Regions from separate parts of the Sinobaca sp. TMA16-18 genome, predicted to be linked through region 2. Evidence: riboswitches for the same ligand, from Rfam matches in the RefSeq annotation. Region 2 holds a riboswitch; the other holds the start of a gene.
The links. A riboswitch is a leader RNA that binds a small molecule or an ion and turns the genes downstream of it on or off. The one in region 2 is predicted to bind cobalamin.

Region 1: linked by a shared signal. The riboswitch ahead of metE (5-methyltetrahydropteroyltriglutamate--homocysteine S-methyltransferase) and the one ahead of AC5W14_RS07075 (ABC transporter substrate-binding protein) in region 2 are both predicted to bind cobalamin.

Annotation. Positions count from the first base shown of each region.
Region 1 covers NZ_JCAKFM010000002.1:275,840-287,722, forward strand. Annotated here, with positions in the region: gene AC5W14_RS05105 (L-lactate MFS transporter) at 1-281, shown strand, start outside; gene AC5W14_RS05110 (Na-translocating system protein MpsC family protein) at 342-704, shown strand; gene AC5W14_RS05115 (FdhF/YdeP family oxidoreductase) at 876-3,224, shown strand; gene AC5W14_RS05120 (AEC family transporter) at 3,289-4,212, opposite strand; gene AC5W14_RS05125 (MarR family winged helix-turn-helix transcriptional regulator) at 4,376-4,819, shown strand; gene wrbA (NAD(P)H:quinone oxidoreductase) at 4,967-5,584, shown strand; gene AC5W14_RS05135 (sulfite exporter TauE/SafE family protein) at 5,747-6,478, shown strand; gene AC5W14_RS05140 (DoxX family protein) at 6,525-6,887, opposite strand; gene AC5W14_RS05145 (universal stress protein) at 6,911-7,576, opposite strand; gene AC5W14_RS05150 (hypothetical protein) at 7,744-7,905, shown strand; gene fdhA (formaldehyde dehydrogenase, glutathione-independent) at 8,398-9,609, shown strand; cobalamin riboswitch at 9,816-10,011, shown strand; gene metE (5-methyltetrahydropteroyltriglutamate--homocysteine S-methyltransferase) at 10,182-11,883, shown strand, end outside.
Region 2 covers NZ_JCAKFM010000003.1:163,018-174,900, forward strand. Annotated here, with positions in the region: gene AC5W14_RS07040 (adenosylcobinamide-GDP ribazoletransferase) at 1-272, opposite strand, end outside; gene AC5W14_RS07045 (cobyric acid synthase) at 269-1,759, opposite strand; gene AC5W14_RS07050 (bifunctional adenosylcobinamide kinase/adenosylcobinamide-phosphate guanylyltransferase) at 1,756-2,292, opposite strand; gene AC5W14_RS07055 (pyridoxal phosphate-dependent aminotransferase) at 2,286-3,368, opposite strand; gene cbiB (adenosylcobinamide-phosphate synthase CbiB) at 3,355-4,323, opposite strand; gene AC5W14_RS07065 (heme ABC transporter ATP-binding protein) at 4,351-5,799, opposite strand; gene AC5W14_RS07070 (FecCD family ABC transporter permease) at 5,804-6,862, opposite strand; gene AC5W14_RS07075 (ABC transporter substrate-binding protein) at 6,840-7,817, opposite strand; cobalamin riboswitch at 7,996-8,180, opposite strand; gene AC5W14_RS07080 (class I SAM-dependent methyltransferase) at 8,253-8,984, opposite strand; gene AC5W14_RS07085 (ATP-binding protein) at 8,996-10,783, opposite strand; gene AC5W14_RS07090 (response regulator transcription factor) at 10,783-11,499, opposite strand; gene ccsB (c-type cytochrome biogenesis protein CcsB) at 11,656-11,883, opposite strand, start outside.

The DNA.
Region 1 (11,883 bases), on a different contig from region 2:
ACGGTGGAGGGTTTGCTTCGATCCCGGCTTATATCGGCGACTTGTTTGGAACCAAACAGCTCGGCGCGATTCACGGCTATATTTTAACAGCCTGGGCCGCAGCAGGACTTGTCGGTCCTAACCTGGCTGCCTGGGTCAGAGAAACCACATCAAGCTATGCAGCGACCTTATATATTTTCGGAGGGATGTTTGTCATAGCGCTGATCGTTTCCCTCGTGATCCGCATTGATATTAATAAGCTCAAAAAAGAGAATGCGGTCAAAGCAAAAGCTGCGAGTTGACATTTCGATTAAATCCTTATAGGATTCTACGTAGCTGAACAAAAAAGGATTGGCATAGCAATGCATAAATATGAAGCAGAATTTAGTAATCTCGTCCGTTCGTTCCGCAAGAAACATATGGGCAAAGGACCAAGCATGATCAAGACTACGTTTTGTAAAAACTGGGCGATATGCGAAATGGAAGGCAATTTGTCTCCGATCGAAAAATTTATTTCCAGTTCAGACGAAGGCCGGCACATGCTCCGGGAAGCCAGAACCGAAATGGTCAAGGAAATATACCGGAAGACGCCTCCCGTCGAAATGGAAGAGTTTCTGCAGTGTAAATTTGTAGAGCTTTTCGTCGATATTGATATTGAACGAGACTTTGGCATGTCGATTTTCGTATTTGATGAGAATATCGAAGAAAAATTTTTAAAAGCATAACAAAAATCAGGTTAGGCACTTGGCAGCGTTCCTGTTAAAGACTCAACCACCGTATATCTCTTCCTTAGGGAGAGGTACGGTGGTTTTTTGTTTTAACGGAAAAACTGCCTGTACGATTAAAGGAAAGCGCTCTCCCAACATGCATTTATTACATATGAAGAGGTGGAAGAAATGGGAAAAACAAAACATACAGGACCAGTAAAATTGGATAAAAAAGTAACGCCAAGTCTTTGGGCGGGATTAACGCCTATGGGACTCGGCAAGGTGAAGCCCCATCATATCCGCGACACGATGAAAGTAGCATGGGACAATAAAGACAATGCCGCCTACGCCTATCGTATTCTGACAAAGGGAGTCTGCGACGGCTGTGCGCTCGGCGTATCCGGTCTTTATGACCAGACGCTTTCCGGACCGCACCTTTGTACGACAAGACTAAATGTGCTCCGTCTGAATACGGCACCGGCCATGAAAACAGACATTTTGGAAGATGTGGACCAGATGCGGGAGCTCGACAGCACCCAGCTTCGAAAACTCGGCCGGATTCCGTTTCCGCTTTCCCGTAAAAAAGGGGAGAAAAAATTCACCCGTATCAGCTGGGATACAGCGCTGGATCGTATCGCAGACAAAGCAAAAGAAATTGACCCCAAGCAGATGGCGTTTTACTTAACGGCCCGGGGCATAACGAATGAAGTGTATTATACGGCCGCGAAAATGGCACGGTTTATCGGCACAAATAATATAGACAACGCCTCGCGCATCTGCCACTCTCCAAGTAAAACGGCGCTGAAGCGTTCGCTTGGGATCGGCGCATCCAGCTGCAACTACAAAGACTGGATCGGCTCAGACGTTCTTGTCTTCTGGGGCAGTGTAGCCGCAAACAACCAGCCCGTTTCGACGAAATACATGTACGCTGCCAAAAAAGCAGGCACGAAAATTATTATGATTAACCCATACCGGGAGCCGGCTATGGAAAAATACTGGATTCCCTCTATCCCGGAAAGCGCCGTATTTGGCACGCAGATTGTAGATGACGTATACCAGGTTAATATCGGCGGGGATATCGCCTTTATGAACGGCGTGATGAAGCATTGGTTTGCGATGGAAGAAAAGCAGCCCGGTTCCGCCATTGACCATGCTTATGTGAACGAACATGCGAATGGTTTTGCGGAACTAAAGGCTCACATGCAGACACAGAGCTGGGCAGAGCTGGAGGTTTCTTCCGGCCTGTCGCAGGAACGAATTGCTGAATTTGCCGAGCTGCTCGCGCATTCCAAATCAGGTATCTTTATTTGGAGCATGGGCCTGACGCAGCATCGCTTTGCGACCGACAACATCTCCCAGGTAGCCAATCTGGCTATGCTCCGAGGCTTTATTGGACGCGAAAACTGTGGAGTGATGCCGATCCGCGGTCACAGCGGAGTGCAGGGATCCGGAGAAATGGGGGCAGATCCATTTGTGCTTCCGGGAGGAGATTTCACGGAGAGCAATGCAGCAAGACTGGAAGAGTTGTGGGGGTTTGATATTCCGAGATGGCAGGGGGACACGATCGGCCAGTCACTTGAGAATGCAGTACTTCCGGACGATCATGAGCGAAAGCTGAAACTGTTCTTTACGAGCGGCGGCAACTTTCTGGAAACGATGCCGGACCCGGATGCGATCGAAAATATTCTAAGCAGCGTAGAGCTCCGCGTGCATCAGGACATCATTTTTAATACGTCCACGTTAGTCGATGCCCAGGAGGAAGTCATTGTTCTTCCCGCTATGACAAGATACGAGCAGCCCGGTGGAGGCACGTCCACAAGCACGGAGAGAATGGTGTACTTCAGTCCGGAAATTGAAGGACCGCGCATTGAAGAGGCACGCTCAGAGTGGGAGATATACGTAGATCTGGCAGCGCGGATCCGTCCGGAGACGAGCGAAAAGATGAATTTCCAGGAAGCACATGAAATACGTGCGGAAATTGCGAAAGCCAACCCAAATTATGATGGGATCCAGCATTTGAAAGAGCAGGGAGACGTATTCCAGTGGGGCGGTGCCTGGCTCTGCGAAGGCGGTATATGCCCGACGCCGGATGGAAAAGGAACGCTGTTTGCCATTGATATTCCCGAGAACCGCCGGACGGAAGGAAACTTCTATGTGACGTCCCGACGGGGAAAGCAGTTTAATTCGATGATTTACAGCAGCAAGGATGCCTTTAATGGCGCGGACCGGTATGCAATTATTATGAATGAGGAAGACGCCGCTGTGTTAAATATTAAAGAAGGCGAAGCGGTCGTCACCTACAATAAATTTGGTACCTACCAGGGCACGGCAAAGTTTGAGGACATTGCGAAAAGCAACATTGCCGTCTACTGGCCGGAAGGGAACGTACTGCTTGATAAACGGGCGTACGAAGAGTATGCGCAGATTCCGGAATACAATATCGGCGCGGTCGTGGAAAAAGCGGAAACGTTCCATGCCCAGAAAGATCAGCGCTATGTAGAAAAACGGGTCGAAGAATTGGAAATGACTACAGAATAGGAAAAGAAGATAAATATGCGTCGTTTAAAAGCCCCGGAGCTTCCGGTGGCTTTTTTTATACTGTTTAAAAAAGAAGTTCGGACAGATAGACAACGATAGTTACCGTGACACTGCTGAGCATTGTAGAGATAAGAACGCCCTGAGCCGCATAGTCCGGATAATTATCGTATTCAAGTGCAAACAATGCGCTGTTCCGCGACATAGGGAAGGAGCTCGCAATAAATAAAGCCTGGGCGACGGTTCCTTCGATGCCAAGAAGCATGATAATACAAAAAGCGACGATCGGAGCAAAAATAAGACGCCCGAAAATAGCGGTAAAGAACAGAAAGGAAAAATGTTTCAGCGCTGGATAGGCGACCTGGGCTCCCAATGTAATTAAAGCAACTGCAAGAAAGCCGTCCGCAAGGTTTTGAAGTGGAATCCACAGAAAGTCGGGAATAGGAATAGAAAAGCCGTAAAAGATAAATCCGAGAAATAAAGCGTAAATGATCGGGGTTTTAAAAAGTTCTTTAATCATCCCGGCACCCGGACCGTTCGTTGAAGCGGAGTTCATCATGCCATATGTATAGGTAAGAATATTCTGGAACATCATCACAATAATCTGAATGGACGAACCGATGGGATTGGCCTGAAAGACGAGCTGGCTTACCGGAATACCGAAGTTGCCGGAGTTGTTGAGAACCACACTGTTTTTGAATGTGGCGGCAAGTTTTGGGTCCATCCCTGTGCTTTTAGCAAACAACGCAGTCAATACAGCGAGAACAAGAAACTGCAAAAATAAAAAGCCGCCTATTTCTAAAAGCAGGCCGGCTTCCATTTCATTTTCGTAAATATTCGTAAAAATGATGGTTGGCAGAAATAAATAAGTGAGAAGCTTGGAAAGCGTACTCAGCTGAAATTGAAAAATGCGGTGCAGCAGTGCTCCTGCAAACAATAAAATAAATACAGGCAGAATAATCTGCAGTAATATATTGAAAAGAAGTCCCATTTCATCCCACTCCAGCTAAACTTTTCCTTCAGTGTACCGAAATACAAAGAGAAATGCACTATTTATTAACAAAGAAAAAGTTGCATGAATCTGTAATGTATGGTAAATTATCTTTAATTCAAGATAATTGAATTCGAGACATAAACAAAAGGATATGAGTCTTATGACAGACAAACAGGTAGAAACTTCTGCTGCGCTGAAGTCTTTGATCGTTTTATCAAGAGCCCAGCATGCGGTGGAAGAAGAAGTGAGAAAAGACATTCAGTCCCACGGGTTAACACCTACGGAATTTGGTGTGCTTGAACTTCTTTACCATAAAGGCAGACAGCCTATCCAGCATATCGGAAAACGGATTCTGCTGACGAGCGGAAGCATGACCTACGTTATTGATAAGCTGGAGAAAAAAGAACTGCTGCACAGAGTCCGGTGTCCAAAAGACCGCCGGATCGTTTATGCTGAGATAACAGATAAAGGCTATCAGCAGATAGAACAGATCTTCCCGGCCCACGAACAGAAGATTACAGAAATATTCAGCGTACTGAGCCCGGAAGAAAAAGAACAGTTTATTGCCCTCTTAAAAAGAGTGGGACTGTCCCTTCAAAAATAGAGACATTTTACTTTTATAGGAGGTGAGTATTTCTTCAACACAGACTGCATAATCTGTTGATAACAGTGATAGTACAAATTCAGGCAAGGTGGAGAAAAAAACATGGGTCTATTTGATATTTTTAATTCGAAAGGAAGCGATGATACAATGGCAGACACAAAAATTGCAGTAATTTATTATAGTTCAACTGGTACAAACCACCAGATGGCTAAGTGGGCAGTTGAAGGAGCAGAAGCAGCAGGAGCAGAAGTAAAGCTTCTAAGAATAGAAGAAACAGCACCGGCAGCAGCACTTGATTCCAACCCGGCCTGGAGAGAGCACTACGAAGCAACAAAAGACATTCAGGCAGCTTCTACAGAAGACCTGGAATGGGCAGACGGCATTATCTTCAGTATGCCAACTCGTTTTGGTAACCTTCCGGCACAGCTGAAGCAGTATATTGATATGACCGGCGGCCTTTGGGCTCAGGGGAAACTTGTTAATAAAGTAGTAAGCGGCATGAGTTCTGCGAGCAACCCGCACGGCGGACAGGAAGCAACTATCCTTGCTCTTTATACTTCCATGATGCACTGGGGTGCAATCATTGCATCGCCGGGCTACTCTGATCCAATTACGTTTACTACCGGCGGTAACCCATACGGAACCAGCGCAACGGTAGGACAGGATGGAAATATCGTAGAAAACATTGAAGAAGCTGTAAAACACCAGGCGAGACGTACAGTGGAAATTACTTCAGGTGTAAAACAAGCCCAGCCAGTATCATAATATAAACAAAAAGAAGCAGCAGCCTGATATGGGCTCTGCTTCTTTTTTTATGTCGAAAAACCCTCTTATGCGCGGCTTTGGGACTCGAAAAAAAGGAGAAAAAGGTGTAACATAACGGGCGGAAGAACTATTGACGCAGTGAAGACAGAGGAGAGACGAAAAATGATGGAACTACTGCTTATTATGGTTATTCTGTTTGCAGGCAGCTTTATTCAGGGAATCAGCGGATTTGGATTCGGATTGTTTGCCATGGCGCTGCTGCCTTTTATATTCACAGTAAAGGAAAGCTCACTGCTGGTGATTGCCCTGGCTCTTGTCACGTCCGTAACTATTATGCTGAGATTTAGAAAGCACATTGATTACAAAAGCCTGGTTTACATATTGAGTGCGGCGGCAGCCGGCAGAATCGGGGCTTTTTTTATTTTGGATACATTTGGCGAAGAGGAAATAATGAAACGGATTTTGGGGGCCGTCCTGATAATGATGGTCATTTATATTTTTATGAAAAAGAAAACAGAGGATCCGGCACTGGCGGAGAAAAAATGGCTTCCTCTTACCCTCGGTTTTTTCGGAGGAATTGTAGGAGGTGTATTTGCAGTAGGAGGACCCTTTTTTGTATTTTATTTTCTGCTTCTCTTAAAAGATAAATATGCCTACACGGCGACGCTGCAGGCGACATTTGTGATAACAAGCCTGTTGACAGTGACCATCCATTTATTTAACGGCGATTTAGGCGGTACATTTATATGGTACTTCCTCGCAGGTGCTGTAAGTGTCATTGCCGGCTCGAATTTAGGGATGCATTACTTCAGCCATCTGTCTTCAGAAAGAATCAAACTGTGGGCCGGCATTTTAATTGCCCTTGCCGGGATAAATCTTATCCTGTTTAATTAAAGAAAGCCTGTCTCCCATTAGGAGGCAGGCTTTTTCTATGAGAGACTTATTTTGTATGGGAAGAGAGCTTCCAGGCCGATGTAATCAGCGGCCATTGCAGAAGGACCCGGATCCACAAAAGAAGCGGCTTCGGCTTCCCGCCTTTTTTCAGGGGCATGTTTGTTGCGGCCATATACAGGTTAGCTGGAAACACGAGCACCATTAATATGGACACTGCTTTTCCCGTCCAGGCGGTCCCTTTATTAATCAGCAGCAGCATGCCAAGGACCACTTCGGCTGCACCGGAAATGTAGACGGCGGCCATTCGTACTCTGCCGAGAAATGGAATCATTTTCGAAAAAAAGCCGGGGCGCTTGAAATGAGCCGCACCGGCTGCAGTAAGAATAAAACCAAATAATAGTCGGGCCATAAGGAAATTCTCCTTTCGCTGTGTTACTCTTTTGGAAAAATTTTCTCACGGACCGTGCCATGAATTACGCGGCCGATAACAATTTCCTTGCCGTGGAACGTTTTGAACAAACCGCTCTCAAAATCAGTATGCATATCTTTAAAGAAAATGCCTTCGATACATCCTTCCGGACAGTTTCCTAAATGAAGGGTATATGTCTCATTTTCTTTTGTAAGGTAGGCACGAACGCCTTTCTGATAATCACCGAAAGAAGGTGGGAGCTCGCGCTGTACAGACACAATATGAATATCAACGAAATCAATGCGCTTTAGGATTTCTGTAGCAATAGCTCCTTTTGTCAATTCCTGCCATTTGCTTCGGGCGCTTTTACCGATAACAATCTGGGTAATTTCCCGTTCTTTGGCTACATCTACGATAACTTCAGCTACTTTTCTGCCATTGGCCGGTTCAATCGTGAAATCAGCTTGGTACTGATCAGACAGACGCTGCCATTCTTCATGATTCTGCTGGTTCTCCAGGTAGTCTTCGTCTTCTCTGGAATTCTCGACAGTGATGACATGGAGAGGGGCATTAAAGGACTTGGCAATAGTTGATCCTCTGCGGATCAGCCGCTCTGCATCCGGCGGAAAAAAAACACAGACAAGAATGCTTTCGTCTCCTGGTTGATACGCTTCGTTAGTGTTCTTCATTAGTCGTCTCTCCTTATGGGACATTCGTCCGCTTTATATTTATAGTAACGTAAATTCTCCAAAAAGCATAAAAAAATCTGTTTTCCTGTACATATTCTACAAATAGGGAGATTAAATTTATACATGAAGGGTATATTATAGTATCAACATATAAAGGAGGGTATAATATGTTAAGTAAAATCGTACTCATTATAGGTTATGTTTTAGCAATAGCAGGTGTAATAAATCTTATTACTTCTCTTTTTGGAGCAGGAACAGGCATTTTGGGAGTAGGTATCGGTGGTTTAATCGTAGGCCTTATTCTAATCTTTTTGGCTAAACGAATATGACCCTGCACTAATACTATTATCTTAAGGCTCTTTGTACCGTTTGGTGCAAAGAGTTTTTTATTATGTTTTTTTAGTATATTAATATATCAAATAACTATATTTATATAGAATGTATAATTTTTCAAGTTCCAAAGGGCCTTTATTAAATTAACAAACATCCATCTAAAAGTCTATTCTTCTTAAAAGATTGCCAATACTTATTTTATATGGAAAAATATAAAAAAACCTTGTATAAATGGTCGCTTAAAAACGGAAAATCAATTACAATAATGATAGCGCTTTATTTTAGACCAGTGTAAATAGTCTGAATTTTTAATATATTAAAAGGAATGATTCCGTTTTACCGTATATTGAGAGGGGGGATGCTTCCTAAAACATTTTCAGCTGAATCTTCATTTTTCTATCTCCCGTCCTGAAGGTCACGGTTTGAACTCAACTACATGTGATAAGAAACTCCTGGAAAGCATAATCGAAAAGAAGGGATGGATTCATATGAACAAAGCAGTTGTTTACCGCGGAAAAGGAAAAGTAGAAATTGAGGATATCGGCTACCCTGACCTGATTCTAAAAGATGGGCCCGGCGTTCCTAAATCAAACGTAGGAAGAAAATGTGAGCATGGAGTCATCCTGAAAGTAGTAACGACCAATATATGTGGAAGCGACCAGCATATGGTCAGAGGCCGTACAACAGCACCGGAAGGGCTGGCGCTCGGCCACGAAATAACCGGTGAGGTTGTGGAAGTAGGCAGAGATGTGGAATTTATTAAAAAAGGCGACCTCTGCTCTGTGCCGTTTAACATTGCGTGCGGAAGGTGCCAGATGTGCAAAGAGCAGAATACGCATGTCTGCCTAAATGTAAATCCGGAACGTCCCGGCGGTGCCTATGGGTATGTAGACATGGGCGGCTGGGTCGGCGGCCAGTCGGAGTACGTCATGGTTCCTTATGCGGACTTCCAGCTGTTGAAATTTCCAGATAAAGACCTGGCAATGGAAAAAATAATGGACCTTACGATGCTGTCGGACATTTTCCCAACCGGTTATCACGGGGTTTATTCAGCGGGAGTACGCACAGGGTCTACTGTATATATCGCAGGCGCCGGCCCTGTAGGACTGGCAGCGGCTCACTCCGCACAGCTTCTCGGAGCTTCTACGGTAATTGTAGGAGACTTAAACGAAGAGCGGCTTGAGCAGGCGAGAAGTTTTGGATGTGAAACCGTTAACCTGCGGAAGCATGATAATCTCGGGGAACAGATCGATCAGATTGTCGGTGAGCCGGTTGTAGACTGCGCAGTGGATGCTGTTGGTTTTGAAGCTTCCGGTCACGGAGAAAACGCCGGAGAACAGCCTGCGATCGTATTGAATACGATTATGGACGTCACAAGAGTGGCAGGCAGACTGGGAATTCCCGGCTTATATGTAACTGAAGATCCAGGTGCCGCAGATGACGATTCAAAGGTTGGCTCCCTAAAAGTGAGAATTGGTCTTGGGTGGGCAAAGGCCCATACGTTTGTCACCGGACAAACACCGGCTATGCAATATCACCGCGATTTAATGAAAGCCATTTTGTCCGGGAAAGCTGATATTGCAAAAGCGGTTAATGCTACTTTGATCAGCCTGGATGAAGCTCCCCACGGCTATCAGGATTTTGATAAAGGCGCCGCAAAGAAATTTGTTATTGATCCTCATGGATCCGTCAAACAATAACGAAACATTACAAAAGCAGCAGGTCCTTCCTGCTGCTTTTTGCTGCCAAAAACTAAGTAATTATATCGGGATACTTAATACTAAATATGGACGAATAAATTTATTTTCATTCAATATATGCTATATTTTCGCCTTTTTACAGAAAGTTGAAGCAAACATGCCTTGACATGCTGCTCAGAAAAAAGATATAGTTTGTCTACAACAAAACCATATTAGTGGAAATAGGTGCTCTGATTGTCAATATCAGACTGAAAAGGGAAGACCGGTGTAAAGCCGGCGCGGTCCCGCCACTGTAACAGAAGAGTCACAGTTATTATGTCACTGGGGAGCAGATGCCCCCGGGAAGGCCGGCTGTGATGATGACACTGGAGCCAGGAGACCTGCCTATTTTACCAACACCGATTTTTACCTACGGGAGATAGGACGGGTGTTCCTGAGCGTACCATATACGAGCCAGGAGTATTTCTGCATGCACTCTCCCTTAGTGCACAGTGGAAATACTCTTTTTTTTATGAAATGGACGGATTCGGAACGGATCAGGACTAGTAAAAAAAAGGGAGGATATTTTACAAATGAGCACATGGACAACAAGCAGCCTCGGCTATCCGAGACTTGGAGAGAACAGAGAATGGAAAAAAGCACTGGAATCATTTTGGAAAAAGAACATAACGCACGATGAGTGGAAAGCGGAAATGAAAAGACTTCGCCTGGAATCTCTTGTTAAACAGCAGCAAAGAGGAATCGACTGGATTCCCGTAAATGATTTTACTTACTATGACCAGATGCTTGATATGTCGGTTATGTTTAATATTGTTCCGGAAAGGTTCGGGACGTTCAGCGATGAAATACCCGACAGTGCCTACTTCGCTATGGCGAGAGGGTCAGAATATGCTCAGGCTTCTGAAATGACCAAATGGTTTAACACAAACTATCACTACATTGTCCCTGAAATGGAACATGCCGTGCCCCGCCTGACAAAAAATATGCCGCTTGAAGCGTACCGGCAGGCAAAGCAGGAGCTTGGAATAGAAGGAAAGCCGGTTATAATTGGTCCTGTTACTTTTTTGAAGCTGGCGAAAGGATATGAGGAGAAAAATTTTGGGGAACTGCTTGATCAGCTTCTTCCTTTATATGTTCGGGTCCTGCAGGAGCTGAAGCAGGAAGGCGTGCAATGGGTCCAGATAGATGAGCCTTCGCTCGTAGCTTCTTTTCCTAAAAAGGATATTGTCCACCTGGAGAAAGCCTATCGTCTTTTTGCAGAAGAAGTACCGGGAATTTCTCTTATGCTGCAGACGTATTTCGAAGGTGTGGATCATTACGAAGAGATCACTTCCCTTCCCGTTGCCGGCATAGGACTTGATTTTGTCTATGGGAAAGAAAAGAATACGGAGTCTCTCCGTGTCCATGGGTTTCCTGAAGATAAAGTAGTCGGTGCCGGCATTATTGATGGAAGAAATATTTGGAAAAGCGACGGGGTAAAAAAGAGTGTCGATCTTCAAACGATACAAAACGCTGTATCGGAAGACCGGATTTGGATTCAGCCGTCCTGCAGTCTTCAGCATGTTCCGGTTACCGTTCAGAATGAAACGAAGCTTAATCCTGTACTGCAGGAAGCTCTTTCCTTTGCTGATGAAAAGCTGGAAGAAATCAAAAATTTACGGACTGCATTAAAAGAAGGAAACACTGAGCTTCTTCAGAAAAGCCATCGTGCAGTTCAAGCGCTCGCAGAATCAGAATGGAGAACAAAAGCGCTTGAACCTGTTAAAGAAAGCACACCTTCTTCAAGAACGGCAGCCTTCAGCGAACGCCGCACCGTTCAGCAGGAAAAATGGAAGCTTCCCCTGTTCCCTACGACGACAATCGGCAGCTTCCCGCAGACGAAGGAAGTCCGGGTAGCCAGGCAGAATGTGAAAAAAGGAACGATCTCAAAAGCAGAATACGATGCATTTATTAATGAAAAGATTAAAGAATGGGTGGACATTCAAAAAGATATTGATCTGGATGTTTACGTACACGGAGAATTTGAGCGCAACGACATGGTTGAATTCTTCGGGGAAAAACTGGCTGGCTTTGCATTTACAGCGAACGGCTGGGTGCAGTCCTACGGATCCCGCTGCGTCAAGCCTCCTGTTATTTTTGGAGATGTAGAGTGGACAGAGCCGATGACCGTAAAAGAATCCGAGTACGCCCAGTCCCTGACGGACAAGCCGATGAAAGGCATGCTTACCGGACCGGTTACTATCCTGCAATGGTCTTTCGTTCGTGATGATATGG
Region 2 (11,883 bases):
ATCCACCCATCCAGATGAAGCCCGCCTGACACGATGACAAAAGATGCGAGCACGAGAAAGCCTGCAGCATAAATGGGGAGGCCTATGCTTAACAGCCCTGTTCCCACAGCGGCAGCGATAACGGCAGCAAGGGTCCCGCATACCGGAAAGCTGAGCAGGGCCCGGCGCATCGCTGCAGGAGTCCATTCTACGGAACGGGTAACTGGAAATACGGTTAAAAAACCTACAGCCAGAAGCAGCCCCTCATACAGATGTTTTATATTTTTTGTCATCGGCTTTGTGTCTCCATTAACTCAATTAAATCATCTACGCTGATATGCTGTTCAAATGCAGCAGCAAGCTCGTCAAGGCGCTTATCTTTTTCTTTTTCATAGTAGACGGGCCTAAGCTGCGGCAGGCCTTTCTGCTTTCGCACCCGATTGAGCCAGCAGTTGCGCCATTCATCGTTATGAAACACATGATGAAGGTACGTGCCTGTTACTCTGCCTTCGTTACTTACAATTCCTTCCGGTCCACCGTCTTTATCAGAATAAAATAGCGGTACGTTCTCTGCCGAATATGTAATCGTAGAACGGCCGGTATGAATCTCATATCCATTAATAGGCTGATTGCTTCCTTGTGTACCGGTCCAGCGTTTTGTTGTTTTTTCTGCTTCAAACGACGTAACGACAGGCAGAATGCCAAGTCCTGCTGCGTTCATTCCGACTGTTCCGCTGTCATGGCCCCCGTCATCCATTAAGTTCTGTCCGAGCATCTGCAGGCCTCCGCAGATACCAACTGCCGTGCCTCCATTGGCAATATAACTCGTTAACAGACCGGCTGTCCCGTTTTTTTCCATATGATGCAGATCCAGAATCGTACTTCTTGTCCCAGGTATAATGACGGCATCCGGCTCACCAAAATCCTCGCCCGCATAGACGAAACGAATCGACACATCCGGTTCTGCTGTAAAAGGCTCGATGTCCGTATAGTTTGAAATATAAGGAAGCGCGATCACTGCGAGATCGATAGCGGATGCAGCCGTTTTTTCACGGGTCAGGCGGCTGAGCGATAGCGAATCTTCCCGCTCCATTTCAACATCGAGTTTAGGAAGCACGCCGAGTACTGGAGATACATGTTCTTCGATCCAGCTTACCCCGTCCGTAAACAAAGCCGGATCCCCGCGGAAGCGATTCACAATTACTCCTGAAAGCCTCTGCTGATGCGCAGGCGGAAGCAGTTTCTCCGTTCCGTACAGCTGGGCAAACACGCCCCCCCGCTCTATATCCGCAACCAGAACAGCGGGCACCGCCGCCATTTCAGCTGTATACAAATTAGCTAAGTCCGTATCCATTAAATTGATTTCAGCCGGACTGCCGGCGCCTTCCATAATAATAAAATCATATTCCTCTTCCAGCCGTTTAAGTGACATTTGGATTGCCTCTTTTGCCCGCGGCATAAACTCTCTTCGATAATCACCGGCCTGCGGGCTGCCCGAGGATACACCGCGGATAATCACTTCTGCTGTACTGTCACTTCGCGGCTTGAGCAGAACTGGATTCATGTCCACTGTTGCTTCCGTTCTGCATGCTTCGGCCTGTAATCCCTGTGAACGGCCGATTTCCCGGCTTTCTGCAGTAATATATGAATTATTGGACATGTTCTGCCCTTTAAAAGGAGCAACGGATAACCCCCGGTTGGCCAGCGCTCTGCATAGTGCTGTCACGATGTAGCTTTTTCCGGCATCAGAGGTGGTTCCCCATACCATTAATCCTTTCATTGCCATTCTCCTTTCATGGGACGGAGGCATCCGTAATTAACGGTTCCAGCCAGATCTGCTTTTTCCACGAGCCGGCAGGACAGCCATCCCTGTATTTTCAGAAAATGCACCATATCCGGATGAACCGCAGGCTGATGACTGATATCACTGCTGACAATCAAAAGAGTCGCACTTTTTTTCTCGAGTGCAATGACAGCTTCCAGCATATGAGCTGGGCTCTTTCGCCCGTCCCATCTATCCGACACAAACATCTCATTTCCGAGCCAGGTCGTTAAGCAGTCCAGCAGCACATGATCTCCCGGGTTTATATGCTCCAGAGTCTGCTCCAGATCATATGGCTGTTCAATGGTAACCCACGGTATATGTGCGTTTTTTCTTGTCAGCTGGTGATCCCCAATACGCCTTTCCATCTCTGCATCCTGCGGATCTGCTGTGGCAAGGTACACTTTGCGCCCGTTGGCTCTTTCTTGAATATAACTTTCGGCAAATGACGTTTTTCCGCTTTTTGCTCCGCCTTCGATAAAAATTAACATTCCGTCAGGTCTTCCTTAAGCATATGCAGCAGCCGGTCATTATCCTGTTTTTGTTTAACAGCTATCCGGATATAACGGCCTTCAAGCCCTCGAAATGAATACGTATGGCGAAGCATAAACCCCTGTGCTGCGGCTCTTTTTAGTACCGGAAGCATAGAGCTCTGCCCGGAACGGCCTATTAAATAATAGTTCACCGTGCTCGGACTTACATAGTAACCTGCTTTTTTTAATAAAGGCAGCAGCCGTGAACGTTCTGCTTCTACAAATTGAGCTGTTTGTTCCCTGAAAAAGTCCAAGCCGGAAGCAAACCGCATCGCTTTTTCAGCAGTAGATCCGATGTTCCATGACGGCGTCCGCTCCTGCATTTTTTTAATAAAGGCCGGCGGAGCTACCGCATATCCAGCGCGGATTCCCGGCACCGCGTACATCTTGGTTAGAGACCGCAGGATAATAACGTACGGATTCGATTGATCAGCCGTCATACGGTATGTTACCGGATTTGTCTGAAAATCAAAAAATGCTTCATCAATAACAAGGTATATCCCGCGTTCTTCGCACGCTTGCATGACCGCAGCCATCGTTTTTCTGCTTTGAACGGTTCCGGTCGGATTGTTTGGATTGCAGAGCCAGACCGAACCTACACCGTCCAGTGCCCCTTTAAAAGCAGCCGAATCGATCTCCCAACCGTCCTCTTCCAATGTTAAAAAACTCTGCACCTCCCCCCCATAAGCCTGCAGAGCCTTTCGGTATTCAGAAAAAGTCGGTTCAATAATTATTGCCTTTTGATCTGCAAATAATGAAGCCGTGATATAAATTAATTCGGAAGCTCCGTTGCCCGGGTGAATAAAGGATGGTTCCACCTCGTTCCAGGCTGCCAGATCTTTGATCAGATCTGTATACTGATAATCCGGATAGTGGTGAATATCAGCGGCCCAGCCCGGCAGTTCTGCGAGCAGGGCTGGCGGAGCTCCCAATGGGTTCGTGTTCACGCTGAAATCTATTATGTTCTCCGGGGCAGACTGTTCTATTTTTTTCATAAAAGCAGCCGGCATTGCTCCATGTTCAGGCCAATCCAAGATAAATCACTCCTCCTATCCACGCTGCTGCAAGAAAAAGTATAATCGTCATATCCCATACGAACATACTTTCCTTAATTCTTTCCTTATTTAATGGAAGCGTTCCCACTCCTAAATAAGGTCGGTTCCTGACTGTACCGTGGTAGACAGCAGGTCCTCCCAGCTTAGTAAACAATACAGCTGACATTGCCGACTCTCCGAAACCTGCGTTTGGGCTTTCATGGAGCCGGGCATGGGCTGCCGTGTCTTTCCATGTTTTCAAAAGCGTCTGCCTTTTCAGCCATACTGAACCGAATCCCATAAGAAAAGCAGTCAGGCGGGCGGGCAGTAAATTTAGCAGATCATCTGTTTTTGCAGCGCCAAAGCCAAAAGAAGCATGCTTTTCCGTTTTATAGCCAATCATTGCATCAGCTGTATTAAAAAAGCGGTAGCAGACCGCAAGAGGCGCTCCTCCGAGAAGTGCATAAAAAAGCGGTGCCGTTACACTATCCGAAGCATTTTCTCCTGTACTCTCCACGACGGAACGGGAAATCTGCTGTTCTGTCATAGCCGATGTATCCCTGGACACGATATAAGACGTTAAAAGTCTCGCTTTTTCCAGGTGTCCATTGGCTAATTCCTGGTGAATATCTGCAGCCGAGCGCTTCATACTGCGACCGCCGATCATCAGCCAGATAATTACAGCTTCTACTACAATACCCGCAGCCGGTGCCAGAGCATAAAACAGGCTGATGAAACCAAATGCCGCCCCGGTTAAACCTAAAGCAGCTGCGTAAACGAGTACAAGGCCTTTAATCTGTTTGGCCCGTTCTGACCCTCTATTTCCCTGCCTATCCAGAAAATGAAGGATGTTTCCCATGAGGATAACCGGATGCCAGCCTTTATGAGGGTCGCCAAACAGCTGATCAAGCAGATACGCAGCAGTCACTGCGGTCAGATGAAAGATTAGTATCATGATTTTAAAGCCTCTTTCTTTTAGTTCCTATTTTTCCAATGCATGATACACACTGTCGTATACAGCTTTTGCCACATGCCTGCCCAGCACAGTAGCCGTGCCGCCATAAGGGTGATGCATCCCTTTCTGCGTAGCAGCTACCATCAGGCTGTCTGTCGACGTTCCAGTCGCTGCAGTGCCCGTTACCTGGTCTTTAATATTCCGGTCCATAAGCGCTCTTGTTTTTGCTTCGGTAGCTGTCATCATAACCTGGGCAAATGCCGCTTCCGGCAGCCAACCGTCTATAAATATCCAAATATTTATTGTGCCTATCTCCATTTGAATATGCTGTTCGTAAGCCCTGGAGGCATCAAGGGCATTGGAAACACCCGCTGTTGCCATCACCCAGACATCAGCGCCTTCTATCGTTCTTCTTATATCCCTGCCGTTTTCCAGCCTGGCTGCTGTCATCATCCCCACCGCTTCATCCGGATCAATCAGCTGTTTTTTCATATAATCGATATATTCCTGCTTTGCATCATCAATATTATAATCAAGCGCTACGTGACGGTTCACGAACACTTTGTGCCAGCCGAACCCCTCTCCAATAATTGAAGAAGAGAACGTTTTCCAGTAGTCCTCAGATGTTATCTGCACAAGTTCCAGACTTCGCTGGACGTTCATCCGGTCGATAGCAGCTTCTTCTTTATCTTTAGCAGCTCTTGGGGTTAACGTAATTAACGGGCTCGGAACAGCCGGGTGGGCTTTTCGGTGAACCGAAGCCGAATATACCTGCTCAATTTTATCTTTTTTCAGAACAGCTCCCGGTTTACCTGTTCCCGCATCCCGACCTTCGTTAAGAAGCATCAGACGATCACAAAACATCGCTGCCATATTCAAATCATGTAAAATAGCGACCACGGTTATTTTTCTCGCGCTTGTCCATTCCCGAAGGGTATTAAGCAGATTCATCTGATGGGAAATATCCAGATGATTTGTCGGCTCATCCAGAAGCAGAATCTGCGGCTCCTGAGCGAGGGCTCGGGCTAAGAGTACCCGCTGTTTTTCCCCGCCGCTTAGCGTTTCCATAGGAAGATCTGCAAATGGTTCTACTTTGGTTTCCTGCATCGCCTGTTCCACGATTCTTTTGTCTTCTGCCTTGGCATTGTTAAACCAGCCGCTCTGATGCGGATAGCGCCCGAGTTCCACAACCTGCCTGGCCGTATAGGAAAAAGTGGTTTCTGTATGCTGGGGAAGCACGGCGATTTTTTTGGCCAGATCTTTATTGGAAAAGGCTGAAAGCGGCCTGCCGTCTATTTCAATGGAGCCTGAATTGGTTTCCAGCCCGCGGTACATACATTTAAGAAGAGTGGACTTTCCGCTCCCGTTCGGCCCAATAATACCAAAAATTTCATGCTCTTTTACAGCTAAGGAAATATTTTTAATAATATCTTCTCCACCGTACCCTGCCGTAAGCTGGTGAACGTTAAACAGCATCTGTCTACCTCCTTTTTCCAATTTGTCTCGTCAGGCGCCGCTGCTGGAAAAGCAGCAGCCCAAAAACAGGAGCTCCTGCTACTGCTGTAATTACCCCGATCGGCAGTTCCGTCGGCGCAATAATCGTACGGGCCAACAGATCCGTCAGAGCCAGAAACCCGCCGCCGATAAGCATAGAGAGCGGCAGCAGATGACGATGATCCGGTCCCCAGATCAGCCGGGTTAAATGAGGAATAACGAGTCCGACAAATCCAATCGTTCCGGACACAGCCACCGCGGATCCGGTAATAATCGACGCGGCAGCTAATATAGCCATCCGCCGGACTTTTGTATTTACGCCAAGTGTCTTCGCCGTCTCTTCTCCAAAAACGAGGGCGTTCAACTCTTTAGCATTCCATAATAAAATCAGGCACCCTACGATAAAGAAAGGCAGGACCAATCCTACGTACTCCCATCCTCTCATCGCTACACTTCCCATGAGCCAGCTGATAATCTGCCTGAGCTCATCTCCTGTTAAAGCAATCATTAACGAGATTAATGATCCTAAAAACGAGCTGAAAATAATGCCGGCTAAAATAATGGTCTCTGTAGAAAGGCTCCGTTCAATCGCTTTAACAAACCCAAGCAGCAGAAGCAGCGTTATCATTCCAAACAATACGCTTACTGCCGGCAGGGTGAAACGTCCCAGACCCGGAATGGAAAGCCCTAAAAACAACACGGTTACCGCTCCCAGGGAGGAACCTGAAGACACTCCGAGAGTGTAAGGATCGGCAAGCGGGTTTTTTAATAATCCTTGAAAGGCAGCGCCTGCAATTGCAAGCCCTGCCCCTACAAGTACCGCTAACAAAACTCTAGGCAGCCTTATTTCTTTAATAATATTAACAAATGTTGTATCAAGGTGAGGCGGAAAGTCCAGTCCGAGCGCCGTGCGCCCGATAATTTCGGCACTGGCTGCAAATGGCACCTGCACGCTTCCAACAGAAACCCCCACTACAATACTTGCCGCCAAAAAGACTAAAGCTGCAATGTATGCCGCTGGTTTATTGTTCTTCAGTGAAGACATCCGGATACACCACTTCTGCCATATGCTGCAGGCCATCTGTCAAACGTGGCCCCGGCCGGCTTACCAGATCACTTTCCAAATCATAAACTTCCTCATTTTCAATGGCAGGCACATCCGACCAGCCATCACGGTTTAAGATATTTTCGGTGGAATTTTCCACTCTAAATCCGTATGTTGTAACAATAACATCCGGGTTCAGTGCAACAGCATCCTCTTCTGTATAAGGGACCCAGCCTTCTTCTTCGGCGGCGGCATTATCTGCCTGAATGATATCGAGCATTTCATCCATAAACGTATTTTGACCGGTAGTATAGATATTCGGCGGCGCGTCCACCTCTACCCAGACGGTTTTGCGGTCTTCTTCAGAGATTGCAGAGGCTGTTTCTTCAATAGAAGCGACATCCTCTTCCATCGTCTCTATCATAGCATCTGCTTCTTCTTGTGTTCCTGTCGCCTGTCCGATCATGTTGATCGTATCGTACGTCTCTTCAAATGATGTCGCATCATTTACTACGAGAATTTCCGCTCCGGCGTCTTCCAGCTGATTTAATCCTTCTTCTGAATTTTGAACAGCAGAAGAATCGGCCAAAATAAGATCCGGCTCAAGAGAAAGAACCGTCTCCACATCAAAATCAAGACCGCCGACACTCTGCTTTTCCTGAGCTTCTTCCGGATACGTATCAAAATCGGTTACTCCGACAATTTGTTCTTCCAGTCCGAGAGCAAACGCAATTTCCGTATTACTTGGCAGCAGGCTTACAATATTTCCCGGCTTTTCTTCGATCGTCATTTCTTCTCCCATGCCATCGGTCAAAGTGACGGGATACCCTTCCGACTGCTCGGTGCTTTCTTGTTCAGAGCTTTCCTGCCCTTGTTCTTCTCCTGTTTCTCCGCCGCAGGCAGCGAGTGCAGCAGCCATTCCCGCCGTCATTGTTAATAATAACGTTTTTTTCATGTCACATTCCCCCTTGAGTGGTATGTCCTACAAATCCAGAAAATCAGGAGCCTATTATTGAGCTCTATGTAAGATAATAAGAAAAGCTCTTCCCTAAAGTGGGAAGAGCGGACATACGCCCCTGCTGCATGCAGCGGAAACGTTTTATATCCGGCATCCTCTTATCCCCGAGAGTGCAGCACCGATTACATATATGGCAGGTATCCTGACTTATGCCCAATTCAAAGATCCTTCCCGTTCTTACAGAACAGTGGAGTACTTCTTTGAAAGCTGCACTTACAGTGGCGGGACCGTACCGGCATTTCACCGGTTTCCCTTTTAACGGAAAGAGCATTCTTTCCGACCATATATATTCTATTCTATTCATTTATAAGGACAATCTTCTTTAGTATACATTATCGGTCTTCGATACACAGCAATTATCGGACAAATCCCTTATCCTTTTTTCCGGCAGATAAAAATCTGACGGGGAGATCTGCTGTGATCGTATTCTGCAGCATTGTAATCCCCAAAGAAATACACAGGCTCCAGCTGGTATCGTTCAAGCATACGCCGCAGCTGCTCTTCTTCATAAAGCTTGACCCGTTCCACGTAACGTCTCTCTGCTCCGTCTTCTTTAATCGTAATCTTCTTTTCCACATAATCTCTGCCGGCATGCCTTTCCTGGATAACCGTCATTCCATCTTTTTCCGATTCATCAAATGCAACAATATTTTCACGGATGTACGATGGATTCAAATAATCAAACAAGAACCATCCGCCGGGAAGTAAAGCATCCGCTGCTTTTTGGAACACGAGCTCGTTTTCTTCGTCTTCCAGAAAGTAACCGAAACTGGTAAAAACGTTAAAGGCGGCCTCAAATTCCTGTTTGAGCTCAACGGTGCGGATGTCAGCACGCCTGTACTGCACCGGTAAATCATTTGTAAGGTCAATCGCCTTTTTTAAAAGTGCCGGAGAGAGATCAATCCCTGTCACATCGATTCCTTTTCTGCCCAGCCATCTGGCGTGCCTGCCGTTTCCACAGCATAAATCAACAGCCTTCATTCCTTTTTCCATTGGCATGTAGGACATGAGCGACTGCAGTTCTCCAGCCGCTTTTGTTTCATCCCGGTGATCGTATACTTTCAAATAATCTTCCTGAAAATGTTCCTCAAACCAGGCTTTCATTTTTTCCCCTCCTACAGTTCTTCATATTTTTCATTATCCGAAGGGATATAAAAACGAAAGGTCGTTCCCTCGTTCATTCTGCTCTGCGCAGCAATATAGCCGCCGTGTGCTTCTACAATATTCTTGGCGATAGCCAGACCGAGCCCGGTGCCCCCCTTGCTGCGTGTCCGCGCTTTGTCTGCTTTATAGAACCGCTCAAAAATAAATGGCAGGTCCTCTTCCGGTATTCCTGTCCCGTTATCAATAACGGCGGCTGATAAGCCGTCGGCGTCATTCGTCATTTCCAGAAGAACACGGCCTCCTGCTTCTGTATGCCGGATCGCATTATGGACGAGATTTGTTAATACTTGTTCTATTCGATCCGCATCAGCCAGAACAAATGCTTCCTCTCCTTTTACGGAAGACTCCAGCGTCAGCTCTGCTTCTGATGACAGTCCCTGAAACTTCTTTTCCATTTTTTCTGTTAACATTTTAACATCCATCCACTCTTTTTCCAGATGAAGATAGCCTGCTTCCATCCTGGCCAGATCCAACAGTTCATTGACAAGACGTCCCATACGCAGCGACTCTTCATAAATAATCTGCCCGATTTCTTTTTTCTCTTCTTCTGTTGCAGCAATACCATCTACGATCGCTTCGCTGTAACCCTGCAGCATCGAAATCGGTGTTCTTAGTTCATGGGAAACATTCGCAATAAAGTCTTTGCGCAGTTTATCGTGCTGACGTTCCTCCGTCATATCACGGATAACCGCTACGGCACCCCTGACAAACGTTTCATCATATAAAGGCGTCATTAGTACAGCGTAGCTGCGTCCCTGAACATCGACCTCAGCGAGCTGCTCCTGTTCCATGCCGACCACCTGCTGAAATATTTTTTTCATTTCTTTCGGAAGAGGACTGGTTTTGCCCTCCTGCTCATTTTGGTACTCAAGTGCTAATAGAAATCGGTCTGCCGGCGGATTGGTCAGAACGACTGTACCTTTGCGGTCAATCGTAATTACTCCATCCGCCATGCTGAGCAGAATACGGCTGAGCTGCTCTTTTTCCTGATTGAGTTCCGTAATGTTTTGATTTAATTTCCGCCTCATCCGATTGAAGGCGTTACCAAGCTGGCCGATCTCATCATTGGAAATAACCGGCACTTTCGTTTCGAAATCACCTTTGACAACATCGAGTGCCAACTGCCTCATTTTCCGCAGCGGAGCCGTAATTCTTGTGGATAGAAAAAAAGTAAACACGGTCGTTAAAACGATGGCAATACCTGCCGACAGCAGAATAATCTGCTGCGTTTCGCCCGTAGTGTCTTCAATTACATTAAGCGACTGATATAAAAACAGCGAGCTTTCTTCCCCGTCGTTTGATACGAACGGCACGCCGACTACAAAGATTTCATCTTCTTCCTCTTCGCCGCTTCCAGAAAAGTCGCCGTGCATTGTCACGTCTTCACGCTCATTGATCACGCCGGATAAGCGATTGTCTTCATAAAATCGTTCAACCGGCAGAAATATGTTGTTGGAATGGTCAATCTCCGGATACCAGGGCTCATCCTCTGTAATAACGAGCACCTGTGTGTTATACGATGCGGCCATACGTTCAATCAGCGGTCTTGTTGTTTCTTCCTCCTGCTCTTCGAGAATGCTTACCATCACATTCGCATGATTGGTCAGCTGCTCTTCTGCTTCGGAAATATGATACTGTTCAAAAAACTGCAGAAGCAGAAACGTCAGGATAAGAAGAACGACAAGCACTAACAATAAAATAGTCAGCCACAGTTTCCCAACTACGCTCCGCCACAGCATTAGTCTTTCGCTGCCTCGAATTTATAGCCTACCCCCCACACGGTTGAAATCATGTTCGCTGCTTCTTCGGAAATACGGCTTAATTTTTCACGAAGACGTTTTACATGCGTATCCACGGTGCGCAGATCACCGAAAAAGTCGTAGTTCCACACATCTTTTAACAGCTGCTCTCTGGAAAAGACTTTGTCCGGCGACTGAGCCAGGTACAGAAGAAGTTCGTATTCTTTTGGTGTAAGGCCCACCGCCTTTTCGTTCACCGTCACGCGGTGCGCATCGTTATCAATCGTAAGATGAGGAAATACCAGTATATTTTTCGCTTCCGTTTCCGTCTGCAGGAATTTTGTTGCTGAGGACCTGCGCAGAAGTGCTTTAATCCGCAGAATCACTTCCCGCGGGCTGAACGGTTTGACAATATAATCATCCGCACCAATTTCAAAGCCCTGCACCCGGTTGGCTTCTTCTCCTTTAGCGGTAAGCATAATAACCGGAGTCGCTTTTGTTTTTCTAAGCTCCTGACAGACTTCTTCCCCGTCCATGCCTGGAAGCATTAAATCCAGAAGGATCACATCGAATTCTTCGTTTAACGCTGTTTCCAGCGCCTCTTCCCCATTTTCAGCTTCCACTACGATAAATTCTTCTTTCTCTAAATACATTTTCAAAAGACGACGGATGCGGTCTTCGTCATCTACTACCAATACTCTTGTTTCCTGTGTCATATATTGCTGCCTCCTTATTGCCTTTTACTCGAACTCTCCTGCCTATTTTAGCACGATTCGCTCTATTCTCTCATCTCCCGCCACTTATCGCAGCCACTCTTCTATAGATTGTAAAAAAAGACTTCCCCCGTGAAGGTTCAGTCTTTTCGGTAAAAGTCATGCATATGAATGCAGACCGGCAATAACTAAATTAACAAAAACGAGGTTGAACATAATAATAGCAAAGCCAATTACGCACAGCCAGGCTGAGCGTTCCCCATGCCATCCGCGGGTTAAGCGGAGGTGAAGATAAGCTGCGTAAAACAAAAAGGTAATCAATGCCCATACTTCTTTAGGATCCCATCCCCAGAACCGTGTCCAGGCAATCTGGGCCCAGATCATCGC